4 regions of the Pseudomonas sp. Soil_N_39 genome follow, and region 4 is predicted to be linked to each of the others. Evidence: predicted binding sites of a transcription regulator. Region 4 holds the regulator's gene; each other region holds the start of a gene.
The links. Region 4 encodes sigma-54, which starts transcription at its own class of promoters, with help from an activator protein. Its sites were predicted from a motif close to ANTGGCATNNANNTTGCTNT; they were not measured.

Region 1 (5,247 bases), on a different contig from region 4:
TCCAGCACGTTGCCGGTGTTGTTCACGTCACCCTGGCCGAACTGCTGGGAAACGTTGGCCAGGCGCACGCCGTTGCCGACGGTCTTGCTGCCCGAGCCCAGCTTGGTAGCCGAATAGACGTCTTCGAATTCCGCGCGGGACGATTTGAAACCGGTGGTCGCCACGTTGGCGATGTTGTTGCCGGTCACGTCCAGCTGTTTGTTGGCTGCATAGAGACCGCTAAGGCCGATGTTAAAAGACATGTTGACTCCTTTTGCCGGTTAGTCGGCTCTACATACCAATAGTTTGTACTTTGGACAGGGCAATGCTGCCCAGCCCGGCCAGGTTGAGCATCAGCTCACCGCCCGTCTGGCTGATCGTCACGCTGCTGACCGTGGCCGGCAGGTTAGTGATCAGCGACGTGGCCTTGCCGTCGATGGTGGTCGAAGCGGCGAAGGTGTAGGTGCCCGATTCAACGACCGCGCCCGCGTCGTTCTTGCCATCCCAGATGAAGGCGGAGTTGCCGGCCTTCTGGCTGCCCAGGTCGATGGTGCGAACGGTCTTGCCGTCCTTGTCCACGATCTTGACGGCAACAGAGGACACCGATGTCGGCACCACCACCGTGCCGTTGAGGCTCTTGGAGGTATCGACCACAGCCTTGTCACCTGGGGCAATGACCGAGCGACCCACCAGTGACGAGGCCTGCAAGGCCTGGGACGAGTTGTAGTTGCCGGCAATGCCGCTCACCGTCTGGTTGAGGGTGGTGATGCCTTCCAGGCTGCTGAACTGCGCCAACTGGGCAACGAACTCGCCGTTATCCTGTGGCTCCAGCGGGTTCTGGTTTTTCAGCTGGGTCACGAGCAACTGCAGGAACGCATCCTTGCCCAACTCCTTCTTGCCGGTCGCCATGCCCGTCACCGTACCCAGGGTATCGGTGGTGGTGTTGGTCTTGACCGAGGAGTTGGCCAGAATCTCGTTGAGACTCAAACCGCTGGTAGTGTTGGTAACGCTCATGTGACTCGCCCCTTATCACTGACCGAGGGTCAGGACCTTCTGCATCATGGCTTTGGCGGTGTTCATCATTTCGGCGTTGGTCTGGAACGAACGACTGGCGGAAATCATGTCGGCCATTTCTTCGACGACGTTGACGTTCGGGTAGTAGACATAACCCTTGGCGTCCGCGGCCGGATGGTTTGGCTCATAACGTGCTTCAAGGTTGCTCTGGTCTTCGACCACGCCAAGCACCTGTACGCCCTGCCCGGCCGCTTCCTGGTCCTGGAACAGCGAGTCGCTGCCGCCGGACTGGCCGCCCTGGAACATGGTGGCGAATACCGGGTGGCGAGCGCGGTAGGTCTGGTCGATGCTCGACGAAACGGTCTCGGCGTTGGCGATGTTACTGGCGACGGTGTTCAGGCGAGTGGTCTGGGCACTCATGGCACTGCCGGCGATGTTGAATACGCTCGCAATCGACATGGCTTACTCTCCGCGCAGGGCCGATACCAGCCCTTTGAATTTGCTGTTGAGCAGGGTGAAGCTGGCCTGGAAGTTCACGGAGTTTTCCGCGTAGTTGGACTGTTCCAGTTGAGCGTCCACGGTGTTCTGGTCGATCGAAGGCTGCATCGGCGTGCGATACATCAGCGACTCATCGCCATTGCCCAAGCCTTCGGCTTCGATATGACGACTGTTGGTCATGTTCAAGGCGAAATGGCCGTTCTTGGCTTTCTCGTTCTGCTCGGCGAGCACTTTGGAGAAGTCCAGATCCCGAGCCTTGTAGTTCGGGGTATCGGCGTTGGCGATGTTGTTGGCCAGGACTTCGGCACGTTGGGCGCGGAAGCCCAGGGCCTTTTCGTGGATACCGAGCGCTTTATCGAAGCTGATGCTCATGTCGGAAACCTTTGGGTGACCAGAATGTACGTACGACGGCTAAAGCAAGCGTCGTGCCACTTTCAAAAACCCCATAAACCGGGGCTTTGCGGGCACCGGCAAGGCGGCAATGCCAGAAAAGCGGCAATCGGTTTCCGCCGGCTGCCGCTTTTCTGCCGCTTTCACCCAGGCAATGAAGATCAAATGTGGGAGCGAGCTTGCTCGCGATGGCGGTGTGTCAGTCAAAATTGAATCGTCTGCCTATCGCGAGCAAGCTCGCTCCCACAGGAGGCTGTGGTGTACTGGAAAAAACTGGCAGGCAAAAAAACGGGAGCCCCGTGGGACTCCCGCTTTTTTTGACAACCCAAGCCAATCACTTCGCCTGGTAGATGATCCCCGGGCTGCACTGGACCATCTGGTAATGATCCGGCAAACCGTTCAACGCCTCGGAGGCGCCGAGGAACAGGTAGCCGCCCGGCTTGAGCGTGCCGTGGATGCGCAGCAGGATGTCCTTCTTCACTTCGGCGGAGAAGTAGATCAGCACGTTACGGCAAAACACGATGTCGAACTTGCCCAGGCTGGCGTAGCTGTCCAGCAGGTTGAACGAGCGGAACTCCACCCGGCTCTTGATCGGCGCCTTGACCACCCATTTGCCCGGCCCTTTGGGGTCGAAGTAGCGTTGCAGGCGGTCCGGCGACAAGCCACGGCCGATGGCCAGGCTGTCGTACTCGCCGGTCTTGCAGTTATTGAGCATGGTCCCGGACAGGTCGGTGGCGACGATCTGCACGCCGCCTTTCAACTGGCCGAGGTTGGAGCGTTCGAACTCATCGATGGACATCGACAGCGAATAGGGTTCCTGCCCCGACGAACAGGCCGCCGACCAGATCCGTAGGCGCTGGCCCGGGCTGGCCTTGATGGCGGCCGGCAGCACTTTGTTCTTCAGCACCTCGAACGGATAGGTGTCACGAAACCATAGGGTTTCGTTGGTAGTCATGGCATCCACCACCATCTCGCGCAAGCCACTGCGCGGCTGGGTCTGGATACGCTGCACCAGCTCGCCCAATGACTTGAGGCCCTGTTGCTCCATCAACTTATTGAGACGGCTCGACACCAGGTATTGCTTGTTTTCACCAAGCAAGATGCCACAGGCTTTTTCCAGGAAGACCCGGAACTGTTCGAAATCCAAATTACCCGTAGACAAGATACCGCCTCTTTCATCGTGTTGACTTGCCGGGCGCACAACGCGCCCGACCTTCTACTTTATTCTGCTGCTTTGATCCGTTCGACGACCCGGGACGCCAGGTCATCGGGGCGGAATTTTGCCAGGAAATCGTCGGCACCGACCTTCTTGACCATCGCCTGGTTGAAAACACCAGACAACGAAGTATGCAAGATGATGTGCAGCTTTTGCATGCGCGGATCGCTGCGGATTTCCGAGGTCAGGGTGTAGCCGTCCATTTCCGGCATCTCGATGTCGGAGATCATCATCAGGAATTCTTCCTCAGGCTTCTTGCCCTCGTCGACCAGCTTGCGCAGGTAATCCAGCGCCTGTCGCCCGTCGTTCAACGCCACCACCTCGACGCCGACCGTTTGCAGGCAACGGGTCACCTGCTTGCGGGCCACCGAAGAATCATCGACGGTCAACACTCGCAGCGAAATCGCCTTGTGCTGGGTCTCGGCATCCACCACCCCCACGGAAATCGCTTCCGGCGTGGGCGCCACTTCGGCGAGGATTTTCTCCACGTCGATGATTTCCACCAACTGGTTATCGACCCGGGTCACCGCCGTCAGGTAGTGATCGCGGCCGGTGCCCTTGGGCGGTGGATGGATCTCTTCCCAGTTCATGTTGACGATGCGCTCCACCGAGCGCACCAGGAACCCCTGGGTCTTGGTGTTGTACTCGGTGATGATCACAAACGGATTGCTCTGGTCCAGCAACCGACCGGAGCCGGTCGCCATCGCCAGGTCGAGAATCGGAATGGTCGCACCGCGGATATTGGCCACACCGCACACGACGGGGCTGGACTTGGGCATCAGGGTCAGCTTGGGGCATTGCAGCACCTCGCGAACCTTGAATACGTTGATCCCGTACATTTGTTGGCCGTCGAGACGGAACAACAACAGCTCCAGGCGATTCTGACCGACCAGCTGAGTGCGCTGGTTTACCGAATCCATTACTCCCGCCATGCCCTGACTCCTACCTAACGCTAATGTGTCCGACGCGCATTCATCACTAAACGGCACGGGGCTTGCTATTGAACCGGCATGAACGCACAAACGACATTTTCTCGACGCCTGACCACTCACTGCCGCCACTGGCTCGGTGCACTGCTGGCTGCCTGCCTGTTCACTTCGGGCAGTCCTGCCCTTGCGGCGGCTCCGGTTACCTTGCCTGATCTCCTTATCGGCGTCACTCAGGGCTTTCTTGAATTCACCGTAGAAGACTATCTGGCAAGCAGTCAAACCGAAGGTCGTTACGAAATCGAAGTCAACCAGCTCGACCCGCGCTTGCGCATGCCCATGTGTGACAAGGAATTGACTGCGTCGCTGGAGAGCCCGGCCCGGCCCCTGGGCCGCGTCACGGTGAAGGTTCGTTGTGACAGTGCCGCGCCCTGGACGGTGTTCGTGCCCGCTCAAGTGCGCCTGTTCCGGGAAATCGTCACCACCACCCGTCCACTCAAGCGGGCCGGGATCGTCGAGCCCCAGGACGTGATGTTGCGCGAACGGGACATCAGCCAGATCACCCAGGGTTTCCTGACCTCTGTCGATCAAGCCATCGGGCAGAAACTTGTCCGACCAATGGTCGCCGATCAGGTCGTGACGCTGGTGCACCTGGAACAGGCCGAGGTGGTCCGCAAGGGTGACCAGGTGGTCATCACCGCCCGTAGCGGCTCTCTTGCCGTGCGGATGCCCGGCGAGGCCCTGTCCAACGGCGGCATGCGTGAGCAGATACGGGTAAAAAACCTTAATTCCCAGCGCGTCATCAAGGCGCAAGTGATGGCTCCAGGCCAAGTGGAAGTGGCGATGTAATCACCCGATAGAGGAGGTAGAAAGCTGGCGCTTGATCCCGGTGTTCCCTAGACTGTGCCTTACGCAAAGGCAAGCGCAGACGTGCGCACGTTCATTGAACAAATGAGCCTAAAGTTTTTTTGGGGATGGCCGAAAACATGGCAAGCGTCCAAATACCCAGAGGTTTTTTACCATGGTCATCGATTTCAATCGTTTAAACAGCTCTTCACCGCTGACAGGCACTACGCGTACCAGCGCCACCAAGGAAACCGTCGAAACCGACAAATCCGCGCCGCTGTCCACGCCTGCCGAAAAGGTCAGCAACGGGGAGTCGGTACACCTCAGCAATGAGGCTCAGCAGTTGCAGAAGGTCACTGACAAGCTGCGCGATCAACC
Region 2 (5,247 bases), on a different contig from region 4:
ACCAAGCAGTGCCACCGCTGGCTGGAGTCCCACACGGGGTGCAACAAGGCATTGCTCACTCACTCCTGTACCGCTGCGCTGGAAATGGCCGCTCTGCTGCTGGACATCCAGCCTGGCGACGAAATCATCCTGCCTTCCTATACCTTCGTTTCCACGGCCAACGCCTTTGTGTTGCGCGGCGCGGTGCCGGTTTTCGTCGATGTACGTCCTGATACCCTGAACCTGGACGAGCGCCTGATCGAGGCGGCGATCACGTCACGGACCAAGGCGATCGTGCCCGTCCATTACGCCGGCGTGGCCTGCGAAATGGACACTATCCTGGCTATTGCGCGCAAGCATGGGCTGGCGGTGGTCGAGGACGCCGCGCAAGGGGTGATGTCAACCTACAAGGGCCGAGCCTTGGGCAGTATTGGCGACCTTGGCGCATTCAGTTTTCACGAAACCAAGAACGTGATCTCGGGGGAGGGCGGGGCGTTGCTGGCCAATGAGCCTGCCATGGCACTGCGCGCCGAGATCATTCGGGAAAAAGGCACCGATCGCAGTCGATTCTTCAGGGGCGAGGTGGACAAATACACTTGGCAAGAGGTGGGATCCTCCTTTCTGCCCGGAGAAATGACGGCAGCCTTCCTTTGGGCCCAGTTGGAAGAGGCGCAAGCCATCACCAGCCGCCGCCTGGCGGTCTGGGACCACTACCATGCCGCTTTGGCGGGGCTTGAGCAGCAAGGGTTGCTGCGTCGTCCGATCGTTCCTGAACATTGCCAGCACAATGCGCACATGTATTACGTACTCCTCGCCCCTGGCGTGGAGCGCCAGGTTGTCCTCGAGACGCTCAAGAGCCACGCGATCTATGCGGTGTTCCATTACGTGCCGCTGCATTCATCCCCCGGCGGCGCGCGCTATGGGCGTGTTCATGGCTCAATGGAAATTACCGACGGTTATTCCGAGCGGCTGCTGCGTTTGCCGATGTGGCTCGGTCTATCCAAGGATCAACAAGACCGCGTGGTCGATGTGCTCGGCAGTGCTTTGGCAGCCCTTGCCACTTAGCGGCATGACACCGCCGGTTTTTCGTCTTCGATACAACTCGGCACTGCCCTCCTAATCCCCAGAGCCCTTTGTTTCAAGGGCCTGGGCCCGCCAGAAAAAAGTTGGTCTGCAAATTGCTTAAGGCTGTGCAACACAGCAGTGGGCGGCAAACGTCCGGCATGCAGAGGAACGACAGTGGACAAGTACCTTTATGTGGCAATGACCGGCGCCAGCCAGAACGCACTGGCGCAGCGGGCCCATGCCAACAACCTGGCGAACATTTCCACCAATGGCTTTCAGAAAGACCTGGAGCAGGCGCGCTCGATGCCGGTGTTCGGCGACAGCTTTCCGGCGCGGGCGTTTGCCTTGTCCGAACGGCCTGCCACTGATTTCACCCCGGGTGCGCTGGTTCAAACCGGTCGCGACCTCGACGTGGCGGTGAGCGGGCCGGGCTGGATGGCGGTGCAGAATCCTGACGGCGGTGAAAGCTACGTGCGCACCGGCAGTCTCAATGTTGACGCCCTGGGCGTGCTGCGGGCCGGCAACGGCATGCCGGTGATGGGCAACGGCGGTCCGATCGCTGTGCCGCCGGAGCAGAAAATCGAAATCGGCCAGGACGGCACCATCAGCATTCGCGCCATGGGTGAAGGCCCGCGGGTGATGGCTGAAGTCGACCGCATCAAGCTGGTCAACCCGGACCTCAAGAACATGACCAAGACCCTGGACGGCACGATCCGTACCAAGGACGGCCAGCCGGCGCCCATCGATGCCAACGTGCAGTTGGTATCGGGTTTCCAGGAGGCGAGCAACGTCAACGCCGTGGATGAAATGACTTCGGTGCTGGCCCTGGCCAAGCAGTTCGAGCTCCACGTCAAGATGATGAACACCGCCAAAGAAGGCGATGAAGCCATGGCTCGGGTCTTGCAGATCTAACTATTAATTACAGCGCTGCGCCGAAAAACAGGCGTACGAGGAGAATCGAATGCTTCCGGCTCTATGGGTTGCCAAAACAGGTCTGTCCGCCCAGGACACCAACCTGACGACCATTTCCAACAACTTGGCGAACGTTTCGACCACGGGTTTCAAACGTGATCGCGCCGAGTTCCAGGACCTGCTGTATCAGGTAAAACGCCAACCTGGCGCCCAGTCGACCCAGGACAGCGAACTGCCGTCGGGCCTGCAAGTGGGTACCGGTGTACGCATTGTCGGCACCCAGAAAAACTTCAACGCCGGCAGCCTGCAGACCACCGAGCAACCGCTGGACATGGCCATCGACGGTCGCGGTTTCTTCCAGATCCTGCAGCCGGACGGCACCACGTCCTACACTCGCGACGGTACATTCCACCTCGACTCCAACGGCCAGATCGTCAACGCCAGCGGTTTCGCCCTGGAGCCGGCGATCATCATTCCGAACGATGCCCAGACCTTTACCGTGGGCCGCGACGGCACCGTGTCCATCACCATTGCGGGCAACCCGGCCGCACAGGTGATCGGCAACCTGCAGACCGCCGACTTCATCAACCCGGCCGGCCTGCAAGCGGTGGGCAACAACCTGTTCCTGGAAACCGCCGCCAGTGGCGCGCCGCAAGTCGGCACCCCGGGCCTGAACGGTTTCGGCACCACGCTGCAGAACACCCTGGAAACCTCCAACGTGAGCACCGTTGAGGAGATGGTCAACATGATCACCACCCAGCGCGCCTACGAGATGAACTCCAAGGTGATCTCCACCGCCGACCAGATGCTCTCGTTCGTTACGCAGAATCTGTAATCACGTCGCAACGTCCGTCATCACGTAGACAGGGCGGCCCCAGGGTCGCCTGCAACACCAAGAGGTAGGGTCATGAAACGCTTCGTATCTGTTCTGGCACTGAGTGGGATCACCGCACTCGCGGGCTGTGTCGCCCCGACACCCAGGCCCAATGACCCGTATTACGCTCCGGTGTTGCCGCGCACGCCGTTGCCGGCTGCCGCCAACAATGGCTCGATCTACCAGGCCGGCTTCGAGCAGAACCTGTACAGCGACCGCAAGGCTTTCCGGGTCGGTGACATCATCACCATCACCCTGAACGAGCGGACCCAGGCCAGCAAGAACGCCAATTCGCAAATGGACAAGACCAGCCAGACCAGCGTCGGCCTGACGTCGTTGTTCGGCTCCAGCCTGACCACCAACAACCCGATCGGTGGCGGTGACCTGAGCCTCAACGCCGGCTATGGCTCCGACCGGGCCACCAAGGGCGACAGCAAGTCCGGCCAGAGCAACAGCCTGACCGGTTCGATTACCGTGACCGTCGCCGATGTGCTGCCCAACGGCATCATCGTCGTGCGCGGCGAGAAGTGGCTGACCCTCAACACCGGTGACGAACTGGTGCGCATCGCCGGCATGGTTCGCGCTGACGACATCGCCACCGACAACACCGTTTCGTCCACCCGTGTGGCCGATGCGCGCATCACCTATTCGGGCACCGGTGCCTTTGCCGATGCGAGTCAGCCAGGCTGGTTCGACCGTTTCTTCCTCAGCCCGAAGTTCCCTTTCTAGGTGGCCCAGTTGAATCTTAAGCAGCTGTTGATCGGTGCCCTGATGATGTCCGCAGCCTTTGCCGCTCAGGCCGAGCGCCTGAAGGACATCGCCAGCATTTCCGGCGTGCGCTCCAACCAGTTGATCGGCTACGGCCTGGTCGTGGGCCTCAACGGCACCGGTGACCAGACCACCCAGACCCCGTTCACCCTGCAGACCTTCAACAACATGTTGTCGCAGTTCGGCATCAAGGTGCCGGCCGGTTCCGGCAACGTGCAGTTGAAGAACGTCGCAGCGGTGTCGATCAGTGCCGACCTGCCGGCGTTCGCCAAGCCTGGCCAGCAGGTGGATATCACTGTCTCGTCCATCGGTAACTCCAAGAGCCTGCGCGGCGGCACCTTGCTGCTGACACCGCTCAAGGGTATCGACGGCAACGTCTATGCCATCGCCCAGGGCAACCTGGTGGTGGGCGGTTTCGATGCCGAGGGGCGCGATGGTTCGAAGATCACCGTCAACGTTCCGTCGGCCGGTCGCATCCCGGGTGGTGCGTCGGTGGAACGTGCGGTGCCGAGTGGTTTCAATCAAGGCAACAGCCTGACGCTGAACCTCAACCGTTCCGACTTCACCACAGCCAAGCGCATCGTCGACAAGATCAACGACATGCTCGGCCCAGGCGTGGCCCAGGCCATCGACGGTGGCTCGATCCGCGTCACCGCACCCCTGGATCCGAGCCAGCGGGTCGACTACCTGTCGATCCTGGAAAACCTCGAAGTCGATCCGGGCCAGGCGGTGGCGAAAGTCATCATCAATTCGCGCACCGGCACCATCGTGATCGGCCAGAACGTCAAGGTTTCCCCGGCCGCGGTGACCCACGGCAGCCTGACCGTGACCATCACCGAAGACCCGATCGTAAGTCAGCCGGGGCCATTGTCCAACGGTCAGACCGCCGTGGTCCCGCGTTCGCGAGTCAATGCCGAACAGGAAGCCAAGCCGATGTTCAAGTTCGGCCCGGGCACGACTCTGGATGAAATCGTCCGGGCGGTGAACCAGGTCGGCGCGGCGCCGGGCGACTTGATGGCCATTCTCGAAGCCTTGAAGCAGGCCGGCGCGTTGCAAGCCGACCTGATCGTGATTTGAGGGCCGAGTCATGGATATGCGCAAGGGCGCTTTGATCAGCGGAGATTCGGGTTCCTACTCGGACTTGAATCGCCTGAACCAGCTCAAGGTCGGCGACAAGAACAGCGACGGCAACCTGCGTAAAGTGGCGCAGGAATTCGAGTCGCTGTTCCTTGGCGAAATGCTCAAGTCCATGCGTTCGGCCACCGAGGCCTTGGGCAAGGACAACCCGATGAACACGCCTGAAGCCAAGCAATACCAGGAAATGTACGACCAGCAGTTGGCCGTGTCCATGTCCCGCGAAGGCGGTGGTATCGGCTTGGCGGATGTGCTGCTGCGCCAGATGTCGAAGAACAAGCCACTGGCGCCCGGTGAGGCGGCGACGTTGTCGGCGGCCAAGCAACAAGAGGCCTTGGATAAGGTTGCCAAGGCGCCGGTACCGACGCCGGTGGCGGCCGGGACCCTGCCTACCGACGGACCGTTGTCACGCACCAATGGCCAGCGTCCGCTCTGGGCCTCGCGGGCCGTGAGCGCGCCGCAAGGCGAGGGCGTCCACCGCAACGACATGGAACTGCTCAACCAGCGTCGCCTGG
Region 3 (5,247 bases), on a different contig from region 4:
GTACAACTACTACAAGATGCTCCAGCGTCGGGGCGACAAAGTTCCGGCCCAGGCTTCGCTGATAGAAGTGCCCGAGGATGAAAAGGCCCCGCTGCTCGAAGGCATCTACCGCACGCGCCTCAAGACCCAGCCGCCGGCCGAATGGACGCAACTGGATAAAAAGGCCCGTATCGAGAAACTGCGCGAAGGCGTGATCAAGTTCTGGAGCGGCAGCGACGTGCTATTGCGTCAGCTGGGGCAGGAACGGGCCAGCAGCATCAAGGATTTCCTGGTGGACAAAGGCCAATTGGCCGACGACCGCGTGTACTTCATCGACGCCAGCCTCGGCCAGGCTGAAAGCGATGGCCGGGTGATTACCCCTATGCATCTGGATGCCGAATAAGATGAAACCGTGCTACAGGCTCAGCCTGGGTCTGTTGCTCGCCGCCGGTCAGGTATCGGCTGCCGACACGTTGCGCTGCGGCAGCCAGTTGATCAGCGTCGGCGACCGCTCCAGTGAAGTGCTGCAAAAGTGCGGGCAGCCCGCGGCACGGGATGACCTGGGCTACAAGCGCAGTGTCAATCGCCGGGAGGAATACCCGGTGGAAGAATGGACCTACGGCCCCAACAGCGGCATGTACCAGTACCTGCGTTTCGAGGGGAATCGGCTGGTGCAGATCACCAGCAAGCGGGGGCGCTGAATGTACCGCCGCCATCGCGAGCAAGCTCGCTCCCACATTTGATCGCATTGCTTCCGGCAGAACTCGATCCCCTGGGGGAACAGGCTTGATCGCTTTCTTCTGAAAGAACTCGATCCCTGGGGGAACAGGCTTGATCGCTTTCTTCTGAAAGAACTCGATCCCTGTGGGAGCGAGCTTGCTCGCGATAAGGACAACCCGGTTTCCCCGGCCGGACCGCACACTCTTCCCTCCCCAGAATAGAACAGGCCCCCGGCACGAATGCCGGGGGCCTGTAATGGCCACGTCCGTGTGGCCTTTCGCATGAACTCCAAAGCAACGGCAAGCGTATGACTCAGCCCGCTTACCGTGCCTTCTCCCGGTCCAGGCGAGAAGTCTTAGCCTTACTCGGCTTTCAGGCCGTCAGCCGATACGGCCTTGACGCCTTTGATTTTCTTGGCGATCGCCACGGCGGTGTCTTTTTGTGCATCAGTGACTTTGGTCATCGAAGACAGGGACACAACACCTTTATTGGTTTCGACTTTGATGTCGCTGCCAGGAATGCCTTTTTCGGTGACCAGGTCAGCTTTGACCTTGGTGGTGATCCAGGTATCGGAAACGTCTTCCTTGGCCTCTGTCACTTCGCCCGCAGCCAGCATCATTGGCGCCTGAGTTGCTTGAGTGGTCTCGGCGAATGCGCTAGCCATGGTCAGGGTCAGTGCGGTAGCAGCGGCGGCAGTGATAGCGAACTTCTTCATACGAGTAACTCCTGTTTTTCTCAAAAACTGCCGGAGGTGGATCCCGGCAGGGTTATCAGGAGTAGTGCGAAGGCTGTGCCAGTTTTGAAACATTTATAAATTTCTTATAAATCAGCAGGTTAAGCGAAGCGGTTGTTTTCGTGATCATGCAAAATGCATGACCTGGCGATTTTCAACATGCAAGTTGCGGGTTTCGCTCGCCCGCTAAGCTTCTGAATTACTGAACATTTCCAACGCCCAATAAAAAGCCCCGGTGTTTAAGCGGGGCCGAGTCAACAGGGATCGTTTATGGACCCGCGGCGGCACCGGTACAGCCAGCTGGCAAGAATTCTTGAGCGGCAGTAGAGGCACAGGTCCAGACCCCTGCGGCAGATCGACTGAGCGTGATGGTTCTGCCGAGCACCGGAGCAGGTGCATTAAGGAGGGTGCAAGCGATCGTGCCTACTCCATCGTTGGCCGTCCCCGACGCTGTGAGTGTGCAGTTGCTGGTGGGTGATGTGCCACCAATGTTGGCCAGCGTAGGGCTCGTCCCCTGATTCATGACATCTTCGAACGCCACTCTTAATGCACTGATTTCCGCCAGCCCGGCCGTCGCCTTGGCTCGCGCTTGGTACCTGGAGTACTGCGGCAACGCGAATGTCGCCAGAATGCCGATGATCGCCACGACGATCAGCAGCTCGATCAGCGTAAAACCCTTTTGCTTATTCATAGACATCTCCCATGCATGAGTCGAAATCTCATGACCTGAAACGGCCATTGCAGGGCACATGCCAACCCTCAAGCCCTATCAATAAAGGGGTTTGAACCCGCACAACGGCGGCGTCCTACCTCCACAACCGCACTATCTGACGTTTTTTGTCACCCTGGCCCGCTGGTTTGGCGTCGATGCTTGACTAGGCTATAAGTCATGAACTGTCCGCGTCCGGTATCCCCATGAATGACATCGCCCTCAGCGGCCTGACCAAGCAATTGGTGCTGGCCGAACTGATCACCGAGCAAAGTGCGCAACAGGCGTATCAACAGGCGCAACGCAGCCGCATCCCCCTGGTCAGCTACCTGGTGCAGAACAAACTGGTCCAGAGCCGTCAGGTCGCGGAAATTGCCTCGGAGCATTTCGGCGTCGCCCTGCTGGACCTCAACAGCCTGGACAAAGAAGCCCAGCCCACCGGCCTGGTCAGCGAAAAACTGGTGCGCCAGCACCATGCCCTGCCGCTGTGGCGACGCGGCAACAAACTGTTCGTGGGCATCTCCGACCCGACTAATCACCAGGCCATCAATGACATCCAGTTCAGCACCGGCCTGACCACCGAAGCCATCCTGGTGGAGGACGATAAACTCAGCGACGCCATCGAGAAATTCTTCGAATCCACAAGTACGGGCCTGGAAGGCATGGGCGATGCCGACCTCGACGGCCTGGACATCGAATCGATCGACGACACCAAGCAGGATTCCATCGGCGGCCAGGACACCGACGACGCGCCCGTGGTGCGTTTCGTCAACAAGATGCTGCTGGACGCGATCAAGGGCGGCTCTTCCGACCTGCACTTCGAGCCTTACGAAAAAATCTACCGGGTGCGGGTGCGCACCGACGGCATGCTGCGGGAAGTGGCCCGGCCGCCGATCCAACTGGCGACCCGTATTGCCGCCCGCCTGAAGGTCATGGCCAGCCTGGATATTTCCGAGCGGCGCAAACCCCAGGACGGCCGATTGAAAATGCGCCTGTCGAAAACCAAGTCCATCGACTTCCGGGTCAACACCCTGCCGACGCTCTGGGGCGAAAAAGTGGTAATCCGGATCCTCGACCCGTCCAGTGCGCAAATGGGCATCGATGCCCTGGGCTATGAACCGGATCAGAAAGACCTGTACATGGCCGCCCTCAAGCAACCACAAGGGCTGATCCTGGTCACCGGACCGACCGGCTCGGGCAAGACCGTATCGCTGTACACCGGGCTGAATATCCTCAACACCGTGGACATCAACATTTCCACCGCCGAAGACCCGGTGGAGATCAACATGGAAGGCATCAACCAGGTCAACGTGAACCCGCGCCAGGGGCTGGACTTCGCCCAGGCCCTGCGCTCGTTCCTGCGCCAGGACCCGGATGTGATCATGGTCGGCGAGATCCGCGACCTGGAAACCGCCGAAATCGCCATCAAGGCCGCCCAGACCGGGCACCTGGTGCTCTCCACCTTGCACACCAACAGCGCCGCCGAAACCCTGATCCGCTTGCAGAACATGGGCATTCCGGGGTTCAACATCGCCACCGCCGTGCACCTGATCATCGCCCAGCGGCTGGCGCGCAAGCTGTGCAACCACTGCAAGAAGGCCATCGAGGTTCCCGAGGAAACCTTGCTCAAGGAAGGTTTCCCCCGGGAACGCATCGGCACATTCACGATCTATGAGCCGGTCGGTTGCGAACAGTGCAACCACGGCTACAAAGGGCGCGTGGGGGTTTACGAAGTGGTCAAGAACACGCCCGAGCTGCAACGGTTGATCATGGCCGAGGGCAACTCGCTGGAAATCGATCTGCAAATGCGCAAGGACGGCTTCAATGACCTGCGCACATCGGGGCTGCTCAAAGTGATGCAGGGCGTCACCAGCCTCGAAGAAATCAACCGGGTCACCAAGGATTGAGCATGGCGGTCAAGGCAGTAAAAACCGACGTCTATACGTGGGAAGGCAAAGACCGCAAAGGCGCGAAAATGACCGGCGAGCTGACGGGCCAGAGCCCAGCCCTGGTCAAGGCACAACTGCGCAAGCAAGGCATCAACCCGGAGAAGGTGCGCAAGAAATCCACCTCGATATTCAGCAAGGGCAAGCGCATCAAGCCGCTGGACATCGCCCTCTTCACCCGCCAGATGGCCACGATGCTCAAGGCTGGCGTGCCGCTGTTGCAGGCGTTCGACATCATCGGCGAAGGCTTCGACAACGCCAACATGCGCAAGCTGGTGGACCAGGTGAAGCAGGAAGTCGCCGCCGGCAACAGCTTCGCCGCCTCGCTGCGCAAATGCCCGCAATATTTCGACGAGCTGTACTGCAACCTGGTGGACGCCGGCGAACAGGCCGGTGCGTTGGACACCCTGCTGGACCGGGTGGCGACTTACAAGGAAAAGAGCGAAGCCCTCAAGGCCAAGATCAAGAAAGCCATGACCTACCCCACGGCAGTGATACTCGTCGCAGCGGTGGTCACCGGCATCCTGCTGGTCAAGGTGGTGCCGCAGTTCGAATCAGTCTTCTCCGGGTTCGGGGCGCAGCTGCCGGCTTTCACGGTGATGGTCATCGGCCTGTCGGAATTCATGCAGCAATGGTGGTGGATGTTGCTTGGCGCCTTGGTGGGGACGTTCTTCGGGGTGAAATATGCCCTCAAGCGGTCCCAGGCGTTTCGTGACTGGCGAGACAAGTGGCTGCTCAAGCTCCCCTTGATCGGCACCTTGATGTACAAGTCTGCGGTGGCGCGCTTCGCCCGCACGCTCTCGACGACATTCGCCGCTGGCGTGCCGCTGGTCGAAGCCCTCGATTCGGTATCGGGCGCCACCGGCAACGTGGTGTTCAAGCGCGCCGTGCAGCGCATCCGCCAGGACGTCTCCACCGGCATGCAGTTGAATTTTTCCATGCGCGCCTCAGGCATCTTTCCGAACCTGGCCATCCAGATGACCGCCATCGGCGAGGAATCCGGCGCGCTGGACGACATGCTCGACAAGGTGGCGAGCTTTTATGAGGCCGAAGTGGACAATCTGGTGGACAACCTCACCAGCCTGATGGAACCCTTCATCATGGTGATCCTGGGGGTCGTCGTCGGTGGCCTGGTGGTTGCCATGTACCTGCCCATCTTT
Region 4 (5,247 bases):
GCCATTTGAGCAGGTAGCTGGAGATGTCCTGGTACATTTCCTCGACATCCGGCTGTGCGGCCAGGTAGTCGATCACCGGTTGATCAAGCCCGGACTGCTCACGCAATTCCGGTTTCCAATACGGGTTGGGCAGGCAACGCACATCGAACACCAGGTCGGCGTCTACCGGCATGCCACGCTTGAAGCCGAACGATTCCACCAGGAACGCCGTGCCCGGCTCCGGTTGGTTCAGCAGGCGCAGCTTGATCGTGTCACGCAACTGGTACAGGTTCAGGTGCGTGGTGTTGACCTTCAGGTCCGCCAGGTCGGCGATCGGCCCCAACAGCTGGCTTTCATCCTCGATGGCTTCGGCCAGGGAGCGGTTGGCGTTGCTCAGGGGGTGACGCCGACGGGTTTCGGAAAAACGCTTGAGCAGCGTCTCCTCATCGGCATCCAGGTACAGCACGTCGCACTGGATATGCCGGCTGCGCACTTCTTCGAGCAGTTCAGGAAAACGCGACAGGTGGCTCGGCAGGTTGCGCGCATCGATGGACACCGCCACCAGCGGCTGCGCCAGCTCGGTGTGGATCAGGGCACGTTCGGCCAGTTCCGGCAGCAGGCCGGCGGGCAGGTTGTCGATGCAATAGTAGCCGCTGTCCTCAAGCACGTTGAGGGCCGTGCTTTTACCGGAGCCGGAGCGGCCACTGACGATGATCATGCGCATGTTTAATGACCGTTCTGCTCGTCCAGGACCACCTGGTACAAAGCTTCGTTACTCGGCGCGCTGCGCAGTTTTTCGCGCACTTCCTTGCGGTCCAGCATGCTGGCTATCTGGCGCAGCAGCTCAAGATGCGCATCGGTCGCCGCTTCCGGAACCAGCAATACAAACAGCAGGTCGACCGGAGCGCCGTCGATGGCGTCGAAATCTATGGGGGTATCAAGGTGCAACAACGCGCTGATCGGCGCGGCACAACCCTTGAGACGGCAGTGAGGAATGGCGATGCCGTTGCCAAAACCGGTGGAACCGAGTTTTTCACGGGCAACCAGGGCCTCGAAGACGTCTTGCATTCCCAGATCCGGCACCTCGCGGTGGATCAGGTTGGCAATTTGTTCGAGGGCTTTCTTTTTACTGCCGCCCGGCGCGTTCACTTGGGAACGGCCGGGGGTCAGGATGGTTTCTAGTCGGATCATGGATTGGGGGGGTTAACGACCGGTCGCGCCCTGGAGGAGGCTCTGGGTCTTTTCCTTATGCTTTTTGAGTTGGCGATCCAGCTTGTCGGTCAGCAGGTCAATCGCGGCATACATGTCTGTGTGCTCTGCGTTGGCAACCACTTCTCCGCCGGGGATATGCAGCGTGGCTTCGATTTTCTGCAGCAGCTTCTCGACGTTCATCGTGACTTGCACGTTGGTGATCTTGTCGAAATGCCTCTCCAATCGGTCGAGTTTTTCGCCGATGTAGGTGCGCAGGGGTTCGGTCACTTCCAGTTGGTGTCCACTGATGTTGACTTGCATACAGCTTCTCCTTCGTTGCCAGTGCATAAAGCGGCAGGCAGAAATGCCTGCCACTGGAACGCTGTGGCGTGGCCTGTTACATCAGCCGCTTGCGTTCGCTCGAAGGCGCGATCCCGAGGGATTCGCGGTACTTGGCGACGGTACGGCGGGCCACCTGAATGCCTTGTGCCTCCAGTAAACCAGCGATCTTGCTGTCACTCAACGGCTTTTTCTGATTTTCCGCGGCCACCAGTTTTTTGATGATCGCGCGGATGGCCGTGGACGAGCATTCGCCGCCTTCGGAGGTGCTGACATGGCTGGAGAAAAAGTATTTCAATTCATAGATGCCCCGGGGGGTATGCATGAATTTCTGGGTGGTCACCCGGGAAATCGTCGATTCGTGCATGCCCACCGCTTCGGCAATGTCATGCAGGACCAATGGTTTCATCGCTTCATCGCCGTACTCCAGGAAGCCTCGCTGGTGCTCGACGATCTGGGTGGCTACTTTCATCAGGGTTTCGTTGCGGCTTTGCAGGCTCTTGATGAACCAGCGGGCTTCCTGCAACTGGTTGCGCATGAAGGTGTTATCGGCGCTGGTGTCGGCGCGCTTGACGAAACCGGCGTACTGGGCATTGACCCGCAGCTTGGGCACCGACTCCTGGTTGAGCTCCACCAGCCAGCGATCGTTGTGCTTGCGCACGATCACGTCGGGGACCACGTACTCAGGCTCGGTGGATTCGATCTGCGAGCCGGGGCGGGGGTTGAGGCTCTGCACCAGCTCGATGACCTGGCGCAGTTCATCTTCCTTGAGCTTCATGCGACGCATCAATTGGCTGTAGTCGCGACCGCCCAGCAGGTCGATGTAATCGGTGACCAGTCGCTTGGCTTCGGCCAGCCATGGCGTCTTGGCGGATAACTGGCGCAATTGCAGCAACAGGCACTCGCCCAGGTTGCGGGCGCCGATGCCGGCCGGTTCGAATTGCTGGATGCGATGGAGAACGGCTTCGATCTCGTCCAGCTCGATGTCGAGCTCGGGGTCGAAGGCTTCGAGGATTTCCTCGAGGGTCTCGTCCAGGTAGCCCTGGTTGTTGATGCAATCGATCAGCGTCACGGCGATCAGGCGATCGGTGTCGGACATCGGCGCCAGGTTCAGTTGCCACAACAGGTGGCTTTGCAGGCTCTCACCGGCAGAGGTGCGGGTGGTGAAGTCCCACTCGTCGTCATCGCTGCTGGGCAGGCTGCTGGCGCTGGTCTGGTAGACATCTTCCCAGGCCGTGTCCACGGGCAGCTCGTTGGGAATGCGTTCGTTCCATTCGCCATCCTCGAGGTTGTCCACCGTCGGGGCGGCTTCCTGGTAGGACGGTTCCGGGATCTCGGTGTTGGGCTTCTGCTCGACGTTGTCGGCCAGCGGGTCTGTGTTATCGAAGTCGTCGCCTTCTTCCTGGCGTTCGAGCATCGGATTGGACTCCAGGGCCTCCTGGATTTCCTGTTGCAGGTCCAGGGTCGACAATTGGAGCAGGCGGATGGCCTGTTGCAGCTGCGGTGTCATCGTCAGCTGCTGGCCCATTCTCAAGACTAGCGATGGTTTCATGGCAGGGGCTTAACACCTTATTCGCCGGCGCACATGCGCCATCCACTACAGGGCGCCGGAGCGCCAAACTTAAGCAAATTATATGCCTGAAACTGAAGTGTTTGCCTAGAGCGTCGCCATAATAAAATTAAACGACGCCCGGGCAATTCGCCAGACACGTGTGCTTACAGGCGGAACTCATGGCCCAGGTACACTTCCTTGACCAGGTCATTGGCCAGGATCGCGGCGGAGTCACCTTCGGCGATCAATTGGCCGTCATTGACAATGTAGGCGGTTTCGCAGATGTCCAGGGTCTCGCGCACGTTGTGGTCGGTGATCAGCACACCGATACCCTTGGCCTTGAGGTGATGGATGATCTGCTTGATGTCGCCCACCGAAATCGGGTCCACGCCGGCGAACGGTTCGTCGAGCAGGATGAACTTCGGTGCGGTGGCCAGGGCGCGGGCGATTTCCACACGACGCCGTTCACCACCCGACAGGCTCATGCCTAGGTTGTCGCGAATGTGGCTGATGTGGAATTCCTGTAGCAGGCTTTCCAGTTCCTGGCGACGGCCGGCCTTGTCGAGTTCCTTGCGGGTCTCGAGGATCGCCATGATGTTGTCGGCTACCGACAGTTTGCGGAAGATCGACGCTTCTTGCGGCAAATAGCCGATACCCGCCTTCGCCCGGCCGTGCATCGGCTGGTGGCTGACATCCAGGTCGTCGATCAACACGCGCCCCTGATCGGCCTGGACCAGGCCGACGATCATGTAGAAGCAAGTGGTCTTGCCCGCGCCGTTAGGGCCGAGCAGGCCAACGATCTGGCCGCTGTCGATGGACAGGCTGACATCACGCACGACTTGACGGCTCTTGTAGCTCTTGGCCAAGTGCTGAGCTTTCAGAGTTGCCATTACTGGGCCTTCTGCTCGTCGGTTTTCTTTTTCGGCTGGATCACCATGTCGATGCGCGGACGCGACTCGGTCACCTTGCTACCGGTGGCGCGACCGGCACTGGCCAGCTTCTTGACCGTGTCGTAGACGATTTTCTCGCCCTGGGTAACGTTGTTGTCCTTGTCGACGACCTTGGCGCGGTCGATCAGGACCACGCGATCCTGGGAGGCGTGGTACTGGATGGTCACCCCGTAGCCCTGGACGGGCTTAGTGTCGCCCACGGTTTGCATCTGCTCGAAATAGGCCAGGTTGCCCACCGAGGTCACCACATCGATATCGCCAGCCGGGGTGCGGGTGATGGTCACGGTGTTGCCGGTGACCTTCATCGAGCCCTGGGTGATGATCACGTCACCTTTATAGGTGGCGACGCCATTCTTGTCGTCGAGTTGGGCGTCGTCGGCCTGGATGCGGATAGGCTGGTCGCGGTCGTTGGGAAGAGCCCAGGCGCTCGCGCTTCCCAGTGCTGCGCCCAGACTGAGCAAAATAGGGAGGGTTTTAGCGAGCTTCATACTGTCCTCTTACGTTCGATAGCAGGTGTATCCTGCTTTCCTTCAAATACGCTTTCATTCCCGTGCCGGTCGATACACCCCCGGCGCCGTCGATTCTAACGGGTTGCTCGGTCTGCGCATATTCTTGCTGTGGGAATACGGTCATGCGTGTGCTGGTGATGATGGTCGTGCGGTTTTTCTCGTCGGTTCGGGCAACGCGTACCGAGTCGATCAGTTCCACTTCGGTGCCGCCGGAATTGACTTCGGCGTGCTCGCTCTGCACATGCCACGGGAATTCGGTGCCGCGGAACATGTTCAGGTCCGGTTTGGTGACCAGCGTAATGTCAGTGGCCTTTACGTGGTCGACCTTGTCGGACGTCATCTCATATTGCACTTTGCCGTCGGGCAGGTACTGCAGGGTATGGGTGTTGGTCGCGTACCAGTCGATCCGCTCCTCGACCTGGGGTGTAGTTTGGTCGAGAAACCGTTCGGGGCTGATGTTCCAATAGCCCACCGCGGCGAAAATCGCCGCGATACAGGCAAACACCACAATGGTGCGAATCTTTTTGCTCAGCATAAATGGCTCACAGGTACGCGGCGTTGGCCGCTTCGAGGCGGCCCTGGGCGCGCAGGATCAGTTCACAGAACTCGCGGGCCGCACCTTCGCCGCCTCGCGCCGTGGTGACGCCGTGGGCGTGCTCGCGGACGAAGCTGGCCGCATTGGCGACCGCCATGCCCAGGCCGACCCGGCGAATTACCGGCAGGTCCG

Region 1: flgB (flagellar basal body rod protein FlgB) is a predicted target of sigma-54. The motif match lies at 1,905-1,924, and genes of this name have one in related genera.
Region 2: AC3A5O_RS09810 (flagellar basal body rod protein FlgF) is a predicted target of sigma-54. The motif match lies at 1,145-1,164, and genes of this name have one in related genera.
Region 3: AC3A5O_RS24470 (pilin) is a predicted target of sigma-54. The motif match lies at 2,170-2,189, and genes of this name have one in related genera.

Annotation. Positions count from the first base shown of each region.
Region 1 is NZ_JBDGLI010000003.1:416,495-421,741, reverse strand. Features, by position in the region: gene flgE (flagellar hook protein FlgE) at 1-242, opposite strand, end outside; gene flgD (flagellar hook assembly protein FlgD) at 271-993, opposite strand; gene flgC (flagellar basal body rod protein FlgC) at 1,009-1,452, opposite strand; gene flgB (flagellar basal body rod protein FlgB) at 1,456-1,863, opposite strand; gene cheR (protein-glutamate O-methyltransferase CheR) at 2,216-3,043, opposite strand; gene AC3A5O_RS06680 (chemotaxis protein CheV) at 3,103-4,029, opposite strand; gene flgA (flagellar basal body P-ring formation chaperone FlgA) at 4,108-4,872, shown strand; gene flgM (flagellar biosynthesis anti-sigma factor FlgM) at 5,045-5,247, shown strand, end outside.
Region 2 is NZ_JBDGLI010000005.1:114,073-119,319, forward strand. Features, by position in the region: gene rffA (dTDP-4-amino-4,6-dideoxygalactose transaminase) at 1-1,044, shown strand, start outside; gene AC3A5O_RS09810 (flagellar basal body rod protein FlgF) at 1,219-1,956, shown strand; gene flgG (flagellar basal-body rod protein FlgG) at 2,006-2,791, shown strand; gene flgH (flagellar basal body L-ring protein FlgH) at 2,864-3,559, shown strand; gene AC3A5O_RS09825 (flagellar basal body P-ring protein FlgI) at 3,602-4,675, shown strand; gene flgJ (flagellar assembly peptidoglycan hydrolase FlgJ) at 4,686-5,247, shown strand, end outside.
Region 3 is NZ_JBDGLI010000021.1:38,618-43,864, forward strand. Features, by position in the region: gene AC3A5O_RS24455 (DUF748 domain-containing protein) at 1-382, shown strand, start outside; gene AC3A5O_RS24460 (DUF2845 domain-containing protein) at 384-680, shown strand; gene AC3A5O_RS24465 (BON domain-containing protein) at 1,061-1,414, opposite strand; gene AC3A5O_RS24470 (pilin) at 1,701-2,123, opposite strand; gene pilB (type IV-A pilus assembly ATPase PilB) at 2,348-4,048, shown strand; gene AC3A5O_RS24480 (type II secretion system F family protein) at 4,051-5,247, shown strand, end outside.
Region 4 is NZ_JBDGLI010000012.1:9,861-15,107, reverse strand. Features, by position in the region: gene rapZ (RNase adapter RapZ) at 1-703, opposite strand, end outside; gene ptsN (PTS IIA-like nitrogen regulatory protein PtsN) at 706-1,170, opposite strand; gene hpf (ribosome hibernation-promoting factor, HPF/YfiA family) at 1,183-1,491, opposite strand; gene AC3A5O_RS18330 (RNA polymerase factor sigma-54) at 1,568-3,061, opposite strand; gene lptB (LPS export ABC transporter ATP-binding protein) at 3,226-3,951, opposite strand; gene lptA (lipopolysaccharide transport periplasmic protein LptA) at 3,951-4,499, opposite strand; gene lptC (LPS export ABC transporter periplasmic protein LptC) at 4,486-5,055, opposite strand; gene AC3A5O_RS18310 (KdsC family phosphatase) at 5,063-5,247, opposite strand, start outside.